DNA from 3 places in the Rhizobium sp. NXC14 genome. Region 1 is predicted to be linked to each of the others. Evidence: predicted binding sites of a transcription regulator. Region 1 holds the regulator's gene; each other region holds the start of a gene.
The links. Region 1 encodes LexA, which represses DNA repair genes until DNA is damaged. Its sites were predicted from a motif close to TGTTCNNNNTGTGTTCNG; they were not measured.
Positions count from the first base shown of each region.

Region 2: NXC14_RS21290 (helicase-related protein) is a predicted target of LexA. The motif match lies at 3,019-3,036, and genes of this name have one in related genera.
Region 3: dinB (DNA polymerase IV) is a predicted target of LexA. The motif match lies at 2,568-2,585, and genes of this name have one in related genera.

Region 1 covers NZ_CP021030.1:2,091,656-2,097,121, forward strand. Annotated here, with positions in the region: gene gltA (citrate synthase) at 1-185, opposite strand, end outside; gene NXC14_RS10325 (ComEC/Rec2 family competence protein) at 476-2,908, shown strand; gene lexA (transcriptional repressor LexA) at 2,889-3,605, opposite strand; gene NXC14_RS10335 (VOC family protein) at 3,804-4,700, shown strand; gene kdsA (3-deoxy-8-phosphooctulonate synthase) at 4,697-5,466, shown strand, end outside.
Region 2 covers NZ_CP021030.1:4,359,225-4,364,690, reverse strand. Annotated here, with positions in the region: gene NXC14_RS21290 (helicase-related protein) at 1-2,856, opposite strand, end outside; gene NXC14_RS21285 (DUF3309 family protein) at 3,653-3,808, shown strand; gene NXC14_RS21280 (glycine zipper domain-containing protein) at 3,835-4,095, shown strand; gene NXC14_RS33085 (hypothetical protein) at 4,283-4,441, shown strand; gene NXC14_RS21275 (beta-ketoacyl-ACP reductase) at 4,511-5,236, opposite strand; gene NXC14_RS21270 (acetyl-CoA C-acetyltransferase) at 5,304-5,466, opposite strand, start outside.
Region 3 covers NZ_CP021033.1:719,185-724,650, forward strand. Annotated here, with positions in the region: gene NXC14_RS31420 (DNA polymerase Y family protein) at 1-1,468, opposite strand, end outside; gene NXC14_RS31425 (ImuA family protein) at 1,389-2,150, opposite strand; gene dinB (DNA polymerase IV) at 2,632-3,720, shown strand; gene NXC14_RS31435 (SOS response-associated peptidase) at 3,717-4,214, opposite strand; gene NXC14_RS31440 (aldehyde reductase) at 4,320-5,297, opposite strand; gene NXC14_RS31445 (helix-turn-helix domain-containing protein) at 5,380-5,466, shown strand, end outside.

The DNA.
Region 1 (5,466 bases):
CCGTCGATATAGGTGATTTTCGATTCACAGGATGCGGTCGAGGTGAAGCCCGGATCGTATGTGAAGGAAGCGGTGTTCTTGTAGAGGGCACCGATGTCGATGACGCTCGGGCCGATCGTGCCGCTTTTAACGGCGAGGTCGACTGATTTGTCACCGATTTTTATTGTAGCGCTTTGATCCGTCATGCTGATCCTCCGAAATGTCGGTGGCGCCACAAAAGCGCCATAGGGGTTAAGCGTCCTTTCCGATAGCTATATGATCGCAACGCTAATGCCAAGTTACTGTGACGGCATTTTGTGCATTGCGGTATCACCTTTTAGGCACTGCAGCGATGAGCCGCACGCATAACGGAAGCTGATGATTCGACAGCCCTTTTGCCGCTTAAGATTTCCCCTCATATTTCAATCGATTATCCTTGCCGTATTTACTTGAAGGTTGCATTCTGGCGACTTCGGGGGGTGATCTTGGGCGGCGCATGCAGGAATTGACGACAGCCGAATTGCGGCCGGAAGCGGGCGTCGGCCTTGCCGATCCGCCGGATTTTCCTGCGCCTGCGGTGGTGACTCAATCGGTAAGGACGCAGTCGCAGACCCCCTTGCGTCATCGGCTACTGGCCGCCGCCTGGCAATCGCTGCCTGCCGGAGCCTGCATGCTGGGCGAAGAGGCCGATCATGGCCGAATGCTGCTGTTCTCGCCGGTCTTCCTCGGAGCCGGATCGGCCTTCTGGTTTCTTGCGGCATCGGATTTGCCCCTCGTTCCATCGCTGCTCTGCTTGCTGGTGTCGGCGGCCGCGGTTTTCCTCACCGGTCCCAGCCGGCCGGCCTTGCGCGCAAGTTTCATGGCGCTGGCACTTTTCGCGGGCGGCATGCTCTCGGCTCAGTTTGAGAGCTGGCGGGCTTCGACGGTGATCCTCGATTCATCCGTGACGACCGCGGTGACCGGCCGGGTCGAACGCCGGGAAGGCGACGGCCGCGGGCGCTGGCGCTACATTCTTGCCGTCACCGGCACCGAGGCTCCGGAGCTGAAACGGCCGCCGAGACGCATCACCGCGATCGTCCGGGGCGCCGATGCGCCTTTCGAGATCGGCGACATCATCACCGGCAAGGCACGGCTGACGCCGCCGGCGGGCCCCGCACTTCCCGCGCTCAACGACTTCTCCTTCGGTGCCTATTTCGACGGCATCGGCGCCAACGGTTTCTTCTATGGTGCGCCGGAGAAACTCGACTTGGAGGCAGGCCTGCAGGCGGCCAGCTGCACGTCGGAGGCTCTGCTCGAATGGCTCTACCGGCTGCGCAGCAGCATCGGCGACCGCATAAGATCGATCCTGCCCGGCGATACCGGCGCTTTTGCCGCTGCCCTGGTGACGGACGAACGGTGCGCCATATCGCACGCGACGACGGAGGCGCTGCGCCAGTCCGGCCTTGCCCATATCGTCGCGATCTCTGGCCTCAACATGGCGCTGTCGGCTGGCATCTTCTTCGTCGGCTTTCGGATGCTGCTCAGCCTCTTTCCCGGCGTCGCCCAAGCCTATCCGACAAAGAAGATCGCCGCTGCCGGCGCGCTCATCGCCGTCACCGCCTATTACCTGATCTCCGGTTTCGGGGTTTCGGCCGAGCGCGCCTTTATCATGATGGCCATCATGCTGATTGCCGTCTTCTTCGACCGGCCGTCGATCAGCCTGCGCAATGTCGTTCTCTCCGCGCTCATCATCATCGCCATTTCACCTTCGGAAGTATTGGGACCGAGCTTTCAGATGTCCTTTGCCGCCACATTGGCCTTGGTATCGGGCTATCAGTTGTGGAAGGACAGGCGTGTCCGCGAAAACGCTTTTCTGAAACTGCCGATCATGAGGCCGGTGGTTGCCGTCGCCGGTTTCTTCGGCGGCGTCTTCCTGACCTCGCTGATCGGCGGCTTTTCCACCGCATTGTTTTCGATTGAGCATTTTCATCGCCTGACGGCTTACGGCCTGCCGGCAAACCTTGCGACGATGCCGATTATCTCCTTCATCGTCATGCCGGCCGGATTGTTGGCGATGTTGCTCATGCTTTTCGGTTTGGACGCTCCGCTCTGGAAGGTCGTCGGATTCGGCCTCGATCTGGTGATTGCGGTTGCCAAGACGGTGTCCGGCTGGGGCGGTGATATCGGCATCGGCCGCTTGCCCGCCTGGTATTTCGCAGTGGCGGTGGCAGGCTTTCTGCTGCTGACGCTGCTGCGCACTCGGCTGCGCCACGTCGGCACCTCGATCATCGCCATCTCTACGCTCATCGTGCTGCTTCTGCCGGTTCCCCGGCCGCCGGATCTGCTGATTTCGGAGGATGGCAGTCTGGTTGCGGTCGTCGCGGCTGAGGCAATAGCTTCCAACCGTGAAAACCCGCCGGATTTCATATTCGACCAGTGGCAGAGAGCGCTGGTGCTGCCGACACATGATCCGCCGAAGATGCTGGATGGTCCGGCCATCCCGCCGGAAGGAGAAGGCCGCCGTGTCAGGCTTTCCCGCGATCAGCAGAACGAAGCGAGTGCGGCGATGCGGGCAGCCGCAGCAGGCGGTGAAGCAAACCGTTTTTCCTGCGTCAAGAAGGCTTGGTGCACATCAAGACTTGGCAATGGCCATATCGTCACCGTCATCGACAATGCCGCCTATCTCGGCCCGGCCTGCGATACGGCCGATATCGTCGTGACCTCGGTCCGTCTGCGTTTCAACAGCTGCCGTTCAGGTGGCACGCTTTTCACCGGCGAGACGCTGCGTAGGACCGGCTCGCTCGAATTGCGTTTCGCCGATGCCGGCCTGGAGGTCGCCACCGCATTCGATGCTTTGTCGCGACCATGGATGCGCCATCGCGCCTATGATTGGCGCAATGATCGTTTTACCGATTCCAGCCCATCCGGCGTCAGTGATAGCGACGGATGAGGCCGACGAGCTTGCCCTGCACCTTGACCCGGTCGGGCCCGAAGATGCGGGTCTCATAAGCCGGGTTGGCGGCCTCGAGCGCGATCGAGGCGCCCTTGCGGCGGAAACGCTTCAGCGTTGCTTCCTCGTCATCGACGAGGGCAACGACGATGTCGCCGGGACTGGCGGTACTGCCGTTGCGAATGATCACGGTGTCGCCGTCGAAGATGCCGGCGTCGATCATCGAATCGCCTTTGACCTCCAGCGCATAGTGCTCACCGGAGCCGAGCATATCTGAAGGAACGACGATATCGTGGGTGTTGTTCTGGATCGCCGAGATCGGAACGCCGGCGGCGATACGTCCCATGACCGGCACGGAGACGGAGTTGCCATTGTCGGCGACCGGCTTTGGCGCAGCGGGGGCGGCGACCGGCTGGGGCTTGCCGAGGCTGCCCTCGATGACGCTCGGCGAAAAACCGCGACGCTGAAGACTGGGGTTATAGGCCTCCGGAAGCTTGATCACCTCGAGCGCCCGGGCGCGGTTCGGTAGGCGGCGAATGAAGCCGCGTTCCTCAAGCGCCGTGATCAGGCGGTGAATGCCGGATTTCGAGGCGAGATCCAGGGCATCCTTCATTTCGTCGAAAGAGGGAGGAACGCCGGATTCCTTCATGCGCTCATGGATGAAAAGGAGAAGCTCCTGTTGTTTGCGCGTGAGCATCGACGTCAGACCCCGTGATTGAAACAAATCCAGAACGGACACTATATGTTCCATATGTGTTCCGCAAGTAGCTAAATTTCCGTAAAAGTTCACGTCAACTCGTGGAGATTTTTATTTTCATTTGCCGGATTGGCGCACATGTCTTGCATTGAGGGAGGTGCTGTCGCACATCTCTTGCCGGTTTCAGGAGGGATATTCATGAACGCGCATTCCGCCAGGTCGCACCCGCTGGATCATGTCGTGCTGCCCGTGGTCAATATCGATCTGGCGCGTGAGAGGCTTGGCAAGCTCGGTTTCACCGTCGCCGCCGATGCACGCCATCCCTTCGGAACGGAGAATGCCTGCGTCTTTTTCGCCGACAAGACCTATCTGGAGCCGCTTGGCGTGGCGAGTGTCGACGAGAGCGAGGCAGCGGCCCGCCAGGGCAACGTCTTCATCGCCCGCAATCGCGCCTTCCGTTTCCGCTGCGGCGAGGAGGGACTTTCTGCGCTGGCCTTCCTCAGCGAGGATGCCGACCTCGATCATAAGCGCTTCGTCAGCAACGGCGCGAGCGCCGGTGAGATGTTGCAGTTCAGCCGGCCGATGCGGATGCCGGACGGTTCGGAGAGCGTCGGCAGCTTTAAGCTGGCCTTTGCAGCTGATTTGCGCGCCCCCGATTTCTTTCTCTTTACTTGCCAGCGCATCAATTCGTTCCCTACAGATCGCGCCGCGCTGGAGACGCACGCCAATGGCGTGATCGGCATTGCCGAGATCGCACTTTGTGCACCGGACCCGGCGGCATTCGCCGCCTTCGTCGGGCTCGCGATTGGGCAGGCGGCGGTGGAGAAAACCGGTTTCGGCGTGAATATCGCGGCATCGAATGCAAAGATCAGCTTGATGACGCCGGAAGGGCTGGAGGCCTATTTCGAAACCGCTGTCTCATCAGCCGATCGCGGCCTGCGGGGGCGGGCAATCCTCTTCACCGTCATCGATCTTGCCGTGACAGAAGCGCATTTGGGTGCTAACGGGATCACATTCACACGCAAGAACAATCGCATTCTGGTGAAGCCCACGCCCGGGCAGGGTGCGCTCTTCGCCTTCGAGGAAACACGATGAGCACCGACACGAATTCCGAAGTCAGGATCGGCGAAGGCGAAGGCCAGGTGACTTTTTCCAATACTGGCCGCTTGTCGCTGATCGCCGGTCCATGCCAGATGGAGAGCCGGGATCACGCCTTCATGGTCGCCGGCACGCTGAAGGAGCTTTGCGGCAAGCTCGGCATTGGCCTCGTCTACAAGAGCTCCTTCGACAAGGCGAACCGTACCTCGCTCTCGGCTGAACGCGGCATCGGCCTGGAAAAGGGCATGGAGGTCTTTGCCGACCTCAAGAAGGAATTCGGCTTTCCCGTCATAACCGACGTCCATACGGCCGAGCAATGCGCCGAGGTGGCCAGGGTGGTCGATGTTCTGCAGATCCCGGCCTTCCTCTGCCGTCAGACCGACCTTCTGATCGCCGCCGCCAGAACCGGCCGCGCCGTCAATGTCAAGAAGGGCCAGTTCCTCGCCCCTTGGGATATGAAGAACGTTCTGAAGAAGCTCAACGCCAGCGGCAATCCGAATGTGCTCTTGTGCGAGCGCGGTGCCTCCTTCGGCTACAATACGCTGGTTTCCGACATGCGTTCGCTGCCGATCATGGCGGCGATGGGGGCTCCCGTCATTTTTGACGCCACCCATTCCGTGGCGCAGCCGGGCGGGCAGGGCGATTCCTCCGGCGGCCAGCGCGAGTTCGTGGAAACGCTGGCGCGCGCGGCAGTGGCGACGGGAATTGCCGGCGTCTTCGTCGAAACCCATCAGGATCCCGACAACGCACCGTCCGACGGGCC
Region 2 (5,466 bases), 2.2 Mb from region 1:
GTTCGGACGACGATTGCGCTCGCCGCGCTCCTGGTTCTGGCCGCCCCTGCGTTCGCCATGGCCGCCGCGTGCCTGGCGGTGATTGTCATTGCGACCGCCGAGACGCCACAAAAGAACCGGCTTTGGTTCCGCCGGCCCGCCAGCTTCCCCGGAAGCGGCAGTCTCTGCCGACGCGGCTGTCTCGGTCACTTCGGCCGCAGCGTCGTTGTCGGTCGCTTCTGGCGCGGGGGTCTCGGCTGCCGTCGACGCCGCCTCGGCTGCTGATGGCTCGGAAGCAGCCTCTTCCGTCGCCGCGTCGGCATCGTCGTGATCGGCTTTTTCTACCGCTTCTTCCCCGGACATTTCCGCGGAGGCGGCAGGGGCTGAAGCTGCGTCCTGCGCCGCAAGATGGGCCGACGCCTCTTCCGCCTTCACGGCATCGGCGCGATAGCCGAGGCCCTTGAGGATCTCTTCCATGTCCTCGAGCGTTGCCCCGAGAATCGACAGCATCGCCGTCGTCGTCGTGAAACGGCGACCGTCATAGGCGCCTTCCGGACGATTGTTCTGTCCGGGCTTCCATTGCAGCAGCGGACGGATGATATCGGCAAGCCGCTCCAGAATGTCGATGCGCACGGCGCGCTTGCCGAGGAAACGGAAGCCGGCGAGCTTGTAGAACATCCGCTCGAAGCTCGGATCGGTGACAACGGAGGTGCGGCCAGCGGCAAGCACGGGAATGAGATCGCCGTAGCCCGGCTTGTCGAGACCGTCGTTCTTCAACGCCCAGAGCAGCGTGATCAGTTCGGCCGGTGCCGGCTTCAGAAGGGCCGGAACGAAGATATGATAGGCCCCGAAACGCACGCCGTAGCGGCGCATGGAGGCGCGAGCCTCCTGATCCAGCGACTTCACTTCTTCGGTGACGTCGCGGCGGAAGAGCACGCCGAGATTTTCGACCAGCTGGAAGGCAAGACCCTTGGCAAGGCCCTGCAGGTCTTCGGCGCGCGACAGATCGTCCAGAGGCTTCAATACCGTGCTGATGTGATGATTGACGAATCGTTCGATGCGGGCGGCGACGTGATCGCGGGCATTGCCCGTCAACTGCTCGTCGGCGAGCAGGATCACGCGCGGCCGCATGACGTGATCGCTGCCGGAAAGCCGCGCCACTGGGTCGCCGAGCCAACGGATCAATCCATCCGAACCGATCGCCAGATCGCTGTTACCCGCGGCATGCAGCCGGGCTGCACGGGCCTCGAACTCGAGCGCCAGCGCCTTCTGCGACGCAGCCTGAACCGCCTTGGCATCCGGTCCATCCGTTCCCGCCACCGGGGTGAAACGGAATCCGCTCAACTGCCCTACATGATGTCCTTCAACGAAGACATCGCCATTCACACTGATTTCAGCTTCCAGCATCGCATTCTCTCTCAGGCGCTTCATGAGCACAGATGTCCTGCGATCAACAAAGCGTTTCGTCAACCTTTCATGTAACGCATCGGACAATCGATCTTCGATTTCCCGCGTCTTTTCCTGCCAATGTGTCGGATCGGCAAGCCAGCCGGGCCGATTCGAAACGTAGGTCCAGGTCCTTATCTGCGCGATTCGCGCCGAAAGCGTGTCAATTTCCCCATCAGTTCGATCCGAGCGATGAACCTGCTCCGCAAGAAACTGCTCGTTCACCGTGCCATAGCGCACGAGATCGGAAAAGAGGGTCGAAATAAGATCGGCATGTTGGGCCGGAGTGATACGCCGGTAATCGGGCAGCGCGCAAGCCTCCCAGAGTTTTTCGACGCGGGCCGGCCTGTCGGCGAGGTCCATTACCTCGGGGTAGCGCGAAAGCTGCTCGAGCGCCTGCTGGTCGACCGCCGGCAGCGCCCGCGTCAGCCCGGGCACGCGCGGCCCGGCCTCCAGGCTGGCGCGCAGCGACTGAATCGAGGAGAAGTCCATCTCCGTCGTGCGCCACTGCAGAACCTTGACGTTGTCGAATTCATGTCCCTCGATGCGCTGCACCAGTTCCTCGTCGAAAGGCGAGACCTGTCCCGTGACGCCGAAGGTGCCGTCCCGCACGTGCCGCCCGGCGCGGCCGGCGATCTGGCCGAGTTCGGCCGGATTGAGGTTGCGGAACTGATAGCCGTCGAATTTCCGGTCCTGGGCGAAGGCGACGTGATCGACGTCGAGGTTGAGGCCCATGCCGATCGCATCGGTCGCCACCAGATATTCGACGTCGCCCGCCTGATAGAGCGCGACCTGCGCATTGCGGGTGCGGGGGCTCAGCGCCCCCAGCACGACTGCCGCACCGCCGCGCTGCCGGCGGATCAGTTCGGCGATGGCATAGACCTCGTCGGCGGAAAAGGCGACGATGGCGGAGCGCTGCGGCAGCCGGGTGATCTTCTTCTGCCCGGCGTAAAGGAGATGCGAAAGCCGCGGCCGCTCGACGATGGTGATACCCGGCAGGATATGCTGCAGGATCGGCCGCATCGTCCCTGCACCCAGTAACAGCGTTTCATCGCGGCCGCGAAGATGCAGGATGCGGTCGGTAAAGATATGGCCACGCTCGAGATCGCCCGCGAGCTGTACCTCGTCGATCGCGACAAAGGCGGCTTTGGTCTCCCGCGGCATCGCCTCGACAGTGCAGACGGAAAAACGCGCATTGGGCGGCGAAATCTTTTCTTCGCCGGTGACCAGCGCCACGTTCTGCAAGCCGACCTTCTCCACCACCCGCGTATAGACCTCGCGGGCCAGGAGCCTGAGCGGCAGGCCGATCACGCCGGTCCCGTGTGCGACCATGCGCTCGATGGCATAATGGGTCTTGCCGGTATTGGTTGGTCCAAGCACCGCGGTCACACCGCGCCCGCTCAGAATCATCGGCTGCGAAGTCAGAGTCATGGTCCATGCAAGTGAGGCAGGCGCGCCCCGGGAAAAATTTTGCCATCTCGATGGAGGCACAGAACACATGGACAGCTACCGCCGCAAACGCAAGGGCAGATTTCAAAATGCCTCGGGGATTGCGACCTTTGCGAGTCGTCTCGACGGTGCGTATTTCCAATTCGGAACAGCGTGAGAACGAATCAGAGACGAATCACTGACTCCTATTGATTCAGCTTTTGTTCACGGCTAAGTATTGATTTTGAATCACTTTTTCCTACTAAATGCTGAATCGCGGAACTCTCTCCTGTTGGTATTTTGTGACCGTGCCGGAGGTCTGGCATACGCTTTCTGCCAAGTGAAAAATGCGTCGAAATAACATCTCGATCAAATCCGGAACAAATCAGCGACGAATCGCCGACTGCTCGGCTTTCCCCTTTCGTTCACGGCCATATCTGGTGGCGTCGCCATGTTCTGCCGCTAGATGCGGGGCAGGCGGCGAGATCTCGTCACGTCGGTGTTAATCTTCCGGCGAGCAAATTCACACAGCGTTAAGCCGGACCCGCTTGCCCAGTGGGGTCGATCAAAAACGGAACGAATCACCGACGAATCGGAGACAGCGAGACCTTCCTGCTTTGTTCACCGCAACATATTGTATTTAAATGCTTTTTTAACCATACGGACGGTTTGTGAGGGGTGACGGATCACAAACCATGAATCGCCTTGCGTGCTAATTTACGCGCCCAACCGGGAACAAAAATCGCCAATGCGTGTTTCTTGTCCATCCAGATTGCGGATGAAATGAAGGAAAAACACCATGCTTGGCACGATACTTCTCGTTATCCTCATTCTGCTCTTGATCGGAGCTCTGCCAAACTGGGGTTATAGCCGTGGCTGGGGCTATGGACCTTCCGGCGGTTTGGGGCTAGTTCTCGTCATTATCATTATCCTTGTACTAATGGGCCGCATTTAAAGCCCGACAACTTGGGGAGTTACGACATGATGAAGAAGATTGTTCTTATCGGCGCGCTCGTGGGCGCTCTCGCATCCTGCACGGCGACCGAACAGGGCACGGCGATCGGCGCCGGCACCGGTGCGGTCATCGGCGGCGCGGTCACCAACAGCTGGGGTGGTGCCGCTGTCGGCGCGGTTGCCGGCGGTCTGACCGGCGCCCTGATCGGCCAGTCGGTCGAACGCCGCGGCTACTGCATCTATCGCGACCGCTACGGCCGCCGCTACGAGGCTCGTTGCCGCTACTGACCGACAAGTCATATCGGACTCCCAACGGGCGCTTCGGCGCCCGTTTTCTTTGCCGGCGCGTTCGTAAATGTGACGTTGACGAACGGTCGTGAAAGTCAAATCTACCGGCGCCCACTAGCTTGGCGCATATTTCCTTCGTGAGCGCAGGGCAGGTACCATCGCCCGAGGCACTGAAAGGAATATTTGCATGGACCAGATTGTCCTGAATTCCACCGTCGCCATTCTCGTTGCCGCGGCTTTCCTGACATCAGCGGTCTCAGCTCTTCGCAGCGGAGGTCGCTCGCGGCAGCGAGTGCCTGTCAAGATTCGGGTTCAGCGGGACCGGAACACCGGCAAGCGCTTCTGAGCTCCCGGACAAAAAGCAAAGGCGCGTCCTGCAACGCGCCTTTGCAAATCAACAAACGTTCGTCCTGTCTTAAACGAAGAATTGCCCACCATTGGCCGTCAGCGTCGAACCGGTGATGAAACCAGCATCGTCGGAGACGAGGAAGGTGACGCAGCGGGCAATTTCTTCGGGCTCGCCGAGCCGGCCGACCGGGATCTGCGGAATGATGCGTTCATTCAGTACCTTCTCCGGCACGGCAAGCACCATTTCCGTTCCGATATAACCGGGGCAGATGGCATTGACGGTGATGTTTTTCGCCGCCCCTTCCTGAGCAAGCGCCTTGGTAAAGCCGAGATCGCCCGCCTTGGCCGCCGAATAGTTCGCCTGGCCCATCTGGCCCTTCTGGCCGTTGATTGACGAGATATTGACGATGCGGCCGAAGCTGCGGTCGCGCATGCCGCTCCAGACCTGATGCGTCATGTTGAACAGGCCGGTCAGATTGGTGTTGATCACCTCGTGCCACTGCTGCGGCGTCATCTTGTGGAACATCGCGTCGCGGGTGATGCCGGCATTGTTGACGAGGATTTCGACCGGCCCGATCTCGCGTTCGACCTTGGTGATCCCTTCACCGCAGGCAGCGTAGTCCGAAACATCCCATTTGAATACCGCAACGCCGGTGACGTCATGAAAGGCATGAGCCTTCTCGTCATTACCGGCATAAGTGGCCGCAACCCTGTAGCCGGCATTTTTCAGCGCCATGGATATCGCTGCGCCGATGCCGCGTGTACCTCCGGTGACCAGAGCTACTCTGCTCATGTTCCGCTCCCCTCTGTGTTTTCGCCTGCTCGTGGCGGCATTTAACCAATGACGGATCGTATGCTGTTTAAGGTGCTTCAAAGCACATGGCGACGCCCATGCCGCCGCCGATACAAAGCGTGGCGAGGCCCTTCTTCGCGCCGCGGCGCTTCATCTCGAACAGCAGGGTGTTGAGAATGCGCGCGCCGGAGGCGCCGATCGGATGGCCTATCGCAATCGCCCCGCCATTG
Region 3 (5,466 bases), on a different replicon from region 1:
CATCGACGCCATCGCCGGATCGGAAAATCCAGAAGCGCTCGCCGGCATCGTCCTCGACGACGAAGTAGTCACGAACGGCGATCCATTCCGAGCTGCGTTGCCACCATTCGCCAAAAATCCGCTCCGGGCCGTCGGCGCGTTTCACCCGGCGCCGCTTGCCGCGCCACGTAAAGGAGAACGGCGGATGATCGGGCAGAAGCGCAATCACTTCGATCAGTTCGGGATGGGCCAGAAGCCGCGACGGTCTCGGCCAATGCAACGGCCAGGTGGCGCCGTCTTCCGGCGCCGTCGGCGCGATCCGCTGCACGCTGCGTTCCGGGACATCGCTTGCCACGGGTGCCACCCGGAAAATCCGCTGGCCGCCGCGATTGCCGAGCACATCGATGAGCGGCGTCACATCGGTTACCTGCTCTTCGATCAGCGATGACGCCGACTGTGTTTCGATGAGCGGCTCAGCGAGGATGGCGGCGAGGCTGAGCTTCTCGATACCGAAGCCAGGCTCGATCTTCTCGATGCGATCCTTGAACAGTTTTGTCAGCCAGGCGATGTCGCGGACAGGTTTGGCCGTGCCTGCCCGGAGCGCCTGGATGGTGTTGTCGACCCGATGAACAATGAGGTCGGCGCGCCGCACGCCAAGCCCGCGCTTTTCGAGCTTAAGACAGAGCTGCCGCACGAGGCGGCTCACATATTTCTCGATCGTTTCGGCTGCGCCGATCGGCTCGGCAAAGGATTTATGCACCTCGACCAGATCAGCCGGCCGAATGGGATCGATCGGCTCGGCGAGCCGGCCGAACATCTGGTCGAGGCGCCGTCCGACTTCCGGCCCGAAACGCAGCGTCAGCGGCGCTCGCGGCGTGGCCGCAAGCTCGCCCACGCTGGTAAAGCCGAGGGTGCGGAGGCTTCCGACGATGTCAGCCGGCAACCGCAGCAATGACAGCGGCAACCGGTTGATGGCTTTAGCGGTTTCGCCGCGCGGAATGATGATCGTCTCGCGATCGGTCGACCGAGCGAGTGCATGCGCCGCACCCCAGGTGTCGGCGATCGCCGCGCGCGCTGCAAGACCGCGGCCGCGGAAGCGATTGACGAGGCCTGACAACATAAGGTCTTCGCCACCCTGAAGATGGTCGGCGCCTTCCGTGTCCATGACGATGCCGTCGGGAGGATCCAGGGCAACGACGGGAGAATATTGCGACAAGGCCCAGAGCGTCAGCCGTTCGAGTGCCGCGAGATCGGCCGTCGGATCGGCATCGATCATCATCAGGCCTTGAACGAGCGCCTGCGCCTTGGCGGCCGGCATGCCGACACGAAGGCCGAGCTTGAGCGCTGCCTGATCGGCTGCCGCAATCCATCGCTTCGAGCCGCTCTTGGCGATCACCACCAGCGGTGTTTCAACCGAGAGCGAAGGATCGGCTCGCCTGATCCGGTCGGTCGGCAGTGTCGGAAGAAAGACAGATACGACCCTGGCCATCGCATGCTCCGATAATGAATTCTCCTCCCTCGCCTGCCCTCACCCGCATCAGTTCCGCCAACCAGCGCGCCCTGCCGACGCCCGGCACGGGAAGCGGTTCAGACGGCAGCACCGAGATTCGCCAGCGCGTTGCCGCCGCCGTCGGCATGCCGAAGTCGGAGGCTTCCGTCTGCCGCCGCCAGCGGCGGATCACCAGTCCGAGTGTTCCGGACTTTTCAGCCGCCAACTGCAGCCGGCGTGAGGCTGTCATCGGCAGGCGCACCAGTTCGGCAACGACGGCGCCAAGCCCGCCATAGCGCAGCGCCTCCTCGAAGCTTGCGAGCACCGTCTCTTCCTTGTCGCACTCGACGAAGATAACGCGGTCCGGATGAAGCCCGACCTGGGCGAGCGCGGGAAAGAAGAGATCGAAGCGCGTCAGGCACCAGACCACCTTTCCGGTGGTGCGCGCCGCAATGCCACCGATGAAGAGGGCCGCGGCAGCCCCATCGATCGCGCCATTGCCGCCGCCGGCCACTTCATGCAGCGCGCCATAGGCCAGACCACCTCCGGGCAGCTGCGCATCGATCTCGGCAACACCGAACGGCAGGACGCCCTGACGGCGCAAGCCTGTCCCTTTCAGGCTGGCGATTTTCTCGCGCAACTCGTCAAGAACGGCGTTCGAAGTGGCGACGGTTATGGTCATGATCTCCTTACAGCGACCTGAATTCAACTTGAGAAGAGGCGATATGTTCTTTATTTGTTCTCAAAGCGAAAACGAGTCAATGCGCAATCGGCGCGCTCAAGTTGAGCGCAATGCTGCTCGCAAGGATTCCATAAAGCGATTCAAATCGATGGCTGCACTAGGAATTTTTTCGCAGGCGCCGACCCCACCACCCAACGATGGGCGATCGGAGAGGGTCGGCGGTGCAGGCAAGTTTTCCGAAATCAGTGCTTGCGATCGCCCTTGTCGCCCTCACCTTGCTTGGCCCATGTTTCGCCTTCTGGCGCTTGTCGGCGGAAAGCGATCGCGAGACGTCGACGCTTTCCTTGAACCTGCCCTTTGCGTCGCGGCGGACATAGCGCTTATTGAATCCGGTTGATATGGCACCGAAGGCTGTTATGTTCCCTCTTTGTTTCGGCGCGAAATTCCAGCTGCCGACGCAATCGCGATTGCTGAAGCCACCATGAACGACACGAGCTCAACCCCGGTCCGAAAAATCATCCATGTAGATATGGATGCCTATTACGCATCGGTCGAGCAGCGCGATAATCCGGAGTTACGCGGCAAGCCGATCGCCGTCGGCGGATCCGCGGCGCGGGGCGTGGTGGCGGCCGCGAGCTATGAGGCCCGCAAATTCGGCGTCCACTCGGCAATGCCGTCGGTGACTGCCAAACGAAAATGTCCGGAGCTGATTTTCGTGCCACCGCGCTTCGACGTCTACAAGGCTGTATCCCAGCAGATCCGTGAGATCTTTGCCGAATATACACCTCTCATCGAGCCGCTGTCGCTCGACGAAGCCTATCTCGACGTGACGCATAATCTCAAGGGCATGGAGATCGCCACCGAGATCGCACTGGAGATCCGCGCCAGGATCAAACAAGTCACTGGCCTCAACGCGTCGGCTGGAATTTCCTACAACAAGTTCCTCGCCAAGATGGCAAGCGACCTCAACAAACCCAATGGCCAAGCCGTCATCACGCCAAAAAACGGGCCGGCCTTCGTTCAACAGCTTCCCGTCAAGAAATTCCATGGCGTCGGACCGGCGACGGCGGAAAAGATGCGTCGGCTCGGTATCGACACCGGCGCCGATCTCAAGGAGAAGACGCTCGAATTCCTGGTCGAACATTTCGGCAAGTCAGGACCCTATTTCTACGGCATTGCCCGCGGCATTGACGAGCGCCAGGTCAAGCCAAACCGAGTGCGGAAATCCGTCGGCGCCGAGGATACGTTTTCGCAGGATCTCCATGCGTACGAGCCGGCCCGCGAAGGACTCCAGCCGTTGATCGAAAAGGTATGGGGTTATTGCGAGGCCAATGGGATCGGCGCCAAGACGGTGACGCTCAAGGTCAAATATGCCGACTTCAACCAGATCAGCCGCAGCAAGACAGTTGTGGCCCCTCTGCCGGCGATCTCTGACCTCGAAGAGATCGTCGGCCTACTGCTGGGGCCGATCTTTCCGCCGCGCAAGGGTATTCGCCTGCTCGGTGTCACCCTGTCCTCTTTGGAACGGCAAGCTTCTGGAAGGGAGCCGCAGTTGCGGTTGGCGCTTTAGACGGCCAGCATCGGCTGGGCAGGCGCGCCCGCGTGGCGCTTGACGCGGAACGTCCCTCCCGGCAGCGGCCGCAGGATTTCGTCTTCCGGGAGAAGACAATCGAGCCATGCCATGCGTTGATCGCGCGTCAGCACCGCCATTTGACGATCGTGGTAGGGCGCAATATCCGCATTCGCATCGATGGTCAGGATGGCATATGCCTCAGGCCAATCCTCAGTCGCCGGGCGCCAGATCCCCGCGAAATAGAACCAGTCGCCATTCGCGAGCGAGAAGCTGAAATTCTTATGACGAAACTCCGACGCCGGCACCAGGCAGCGATGGGTTGGAAACGTCCTTCCTTCAGACCGGACGACATCGACGGCGCGCGGTCCGCCGTCTCGGGGACGCAGCCCCCAAGGCAGTTCCACCATCTCCACATCGCCGTCGTGGCGTCTTATGATGACGCGGCGCTCGTCGAGCGGGGCGTCGGACTGGAAAACGGTCGCTTTCATAATATGGAACATATCAGGAACGACCTCGTTAGACATAGCGGCTGCAGAGATCAGAACAAATACCGCAAATCGCATTCGCCCAACCGACACCAAGACACGCAGTGGCCGTTAAATCGAGCTTACGACGCCATAACGAAATAGACTCCGGGCGGTATCGATGATGGTTTCCTCCTGAGCCCGAGGACGCCATCCCAGCACTCGCATAGCCTTCTCGCTGCTGCTCCTGCGAATGGGCCCGCTTGCTACCTTTTCCATCTCCGGTGTTTGCACCATCGAAGCGAGTTCGCCCAGCTTTTCCCTGAGGGTCTTCGCCATATCGAAGAGCGTGACGACGTCACCGCTCACACCGATGAAGCGCTGTCCCCTAGCCGCCTCCGCCGTCATCGCAAGGATGTGTAGGTCCGCCAGATCACGGACATCTACCATGCCGAAGCTCAAGCCAGGCAGGGGCGGAGCGCCCTGCAGCAGCTGTTTGATGAAAGCGATCGAGGCAGAAATGTCCGGCCCCAGAACCGGCCCGAAAATTCCCACAGGGTTGACGACCGACATTTCGAGAGCGCCCGCCTCCCTGTCGATGAAGTCCCAGGCGGCTCGCTCGGCAAGGACCTTCGATTTGATATAGGGTTGCACGTCCGGCCCGTTCGGGTTGGTCCAATCCTCCTCGTCAAAGACCTTGTCGTAGTTGACGTGACCGTAGCCGATGGCTGCAAAGGAGGAAGTCAGCACGACGCGCTTCACACCGGCATCTCTTGCGGCGCGCAGGACGCGCAAGGTGCCGTCACGGGCCGGAACGATCAGTTCTTCCTCGTTCTCGGGTGCTTGCTGTGGAAATGGCGAAGCCACGTGGAGCACATAGTCGCAACCGGCAACGGCGGCCGGCCAGCCATGGTCATCGGTCAGATCCGCCAAGCTGAAAGAAAGCTCCTTGCCGACCTGCAGGCCAGCATTGCGCACCATTTCTCGAACTTCGGCTTCACGCCCGGCGCTGCGTATTGTCGTACGAACCTCATGGCCTTCCTTCAGAAGCTTTGCAACGACGTGACTGCCGACAAAACCCGAACCACCTGTAACCAATATCTTGCTCATTATGTCGCTCTGATTGTTTGCTTTACCGCAACATCCAGCTGTTATATGAGATTATCAAGTAGGATGGATTTTCGGACCTAGTATGAAGAATCAGACCATTGAGCCGCGTGTCTACGACGAAGACGAATGCGCGGGATGCACTGGCCCGGAGGCGATCGATATCCTGCGC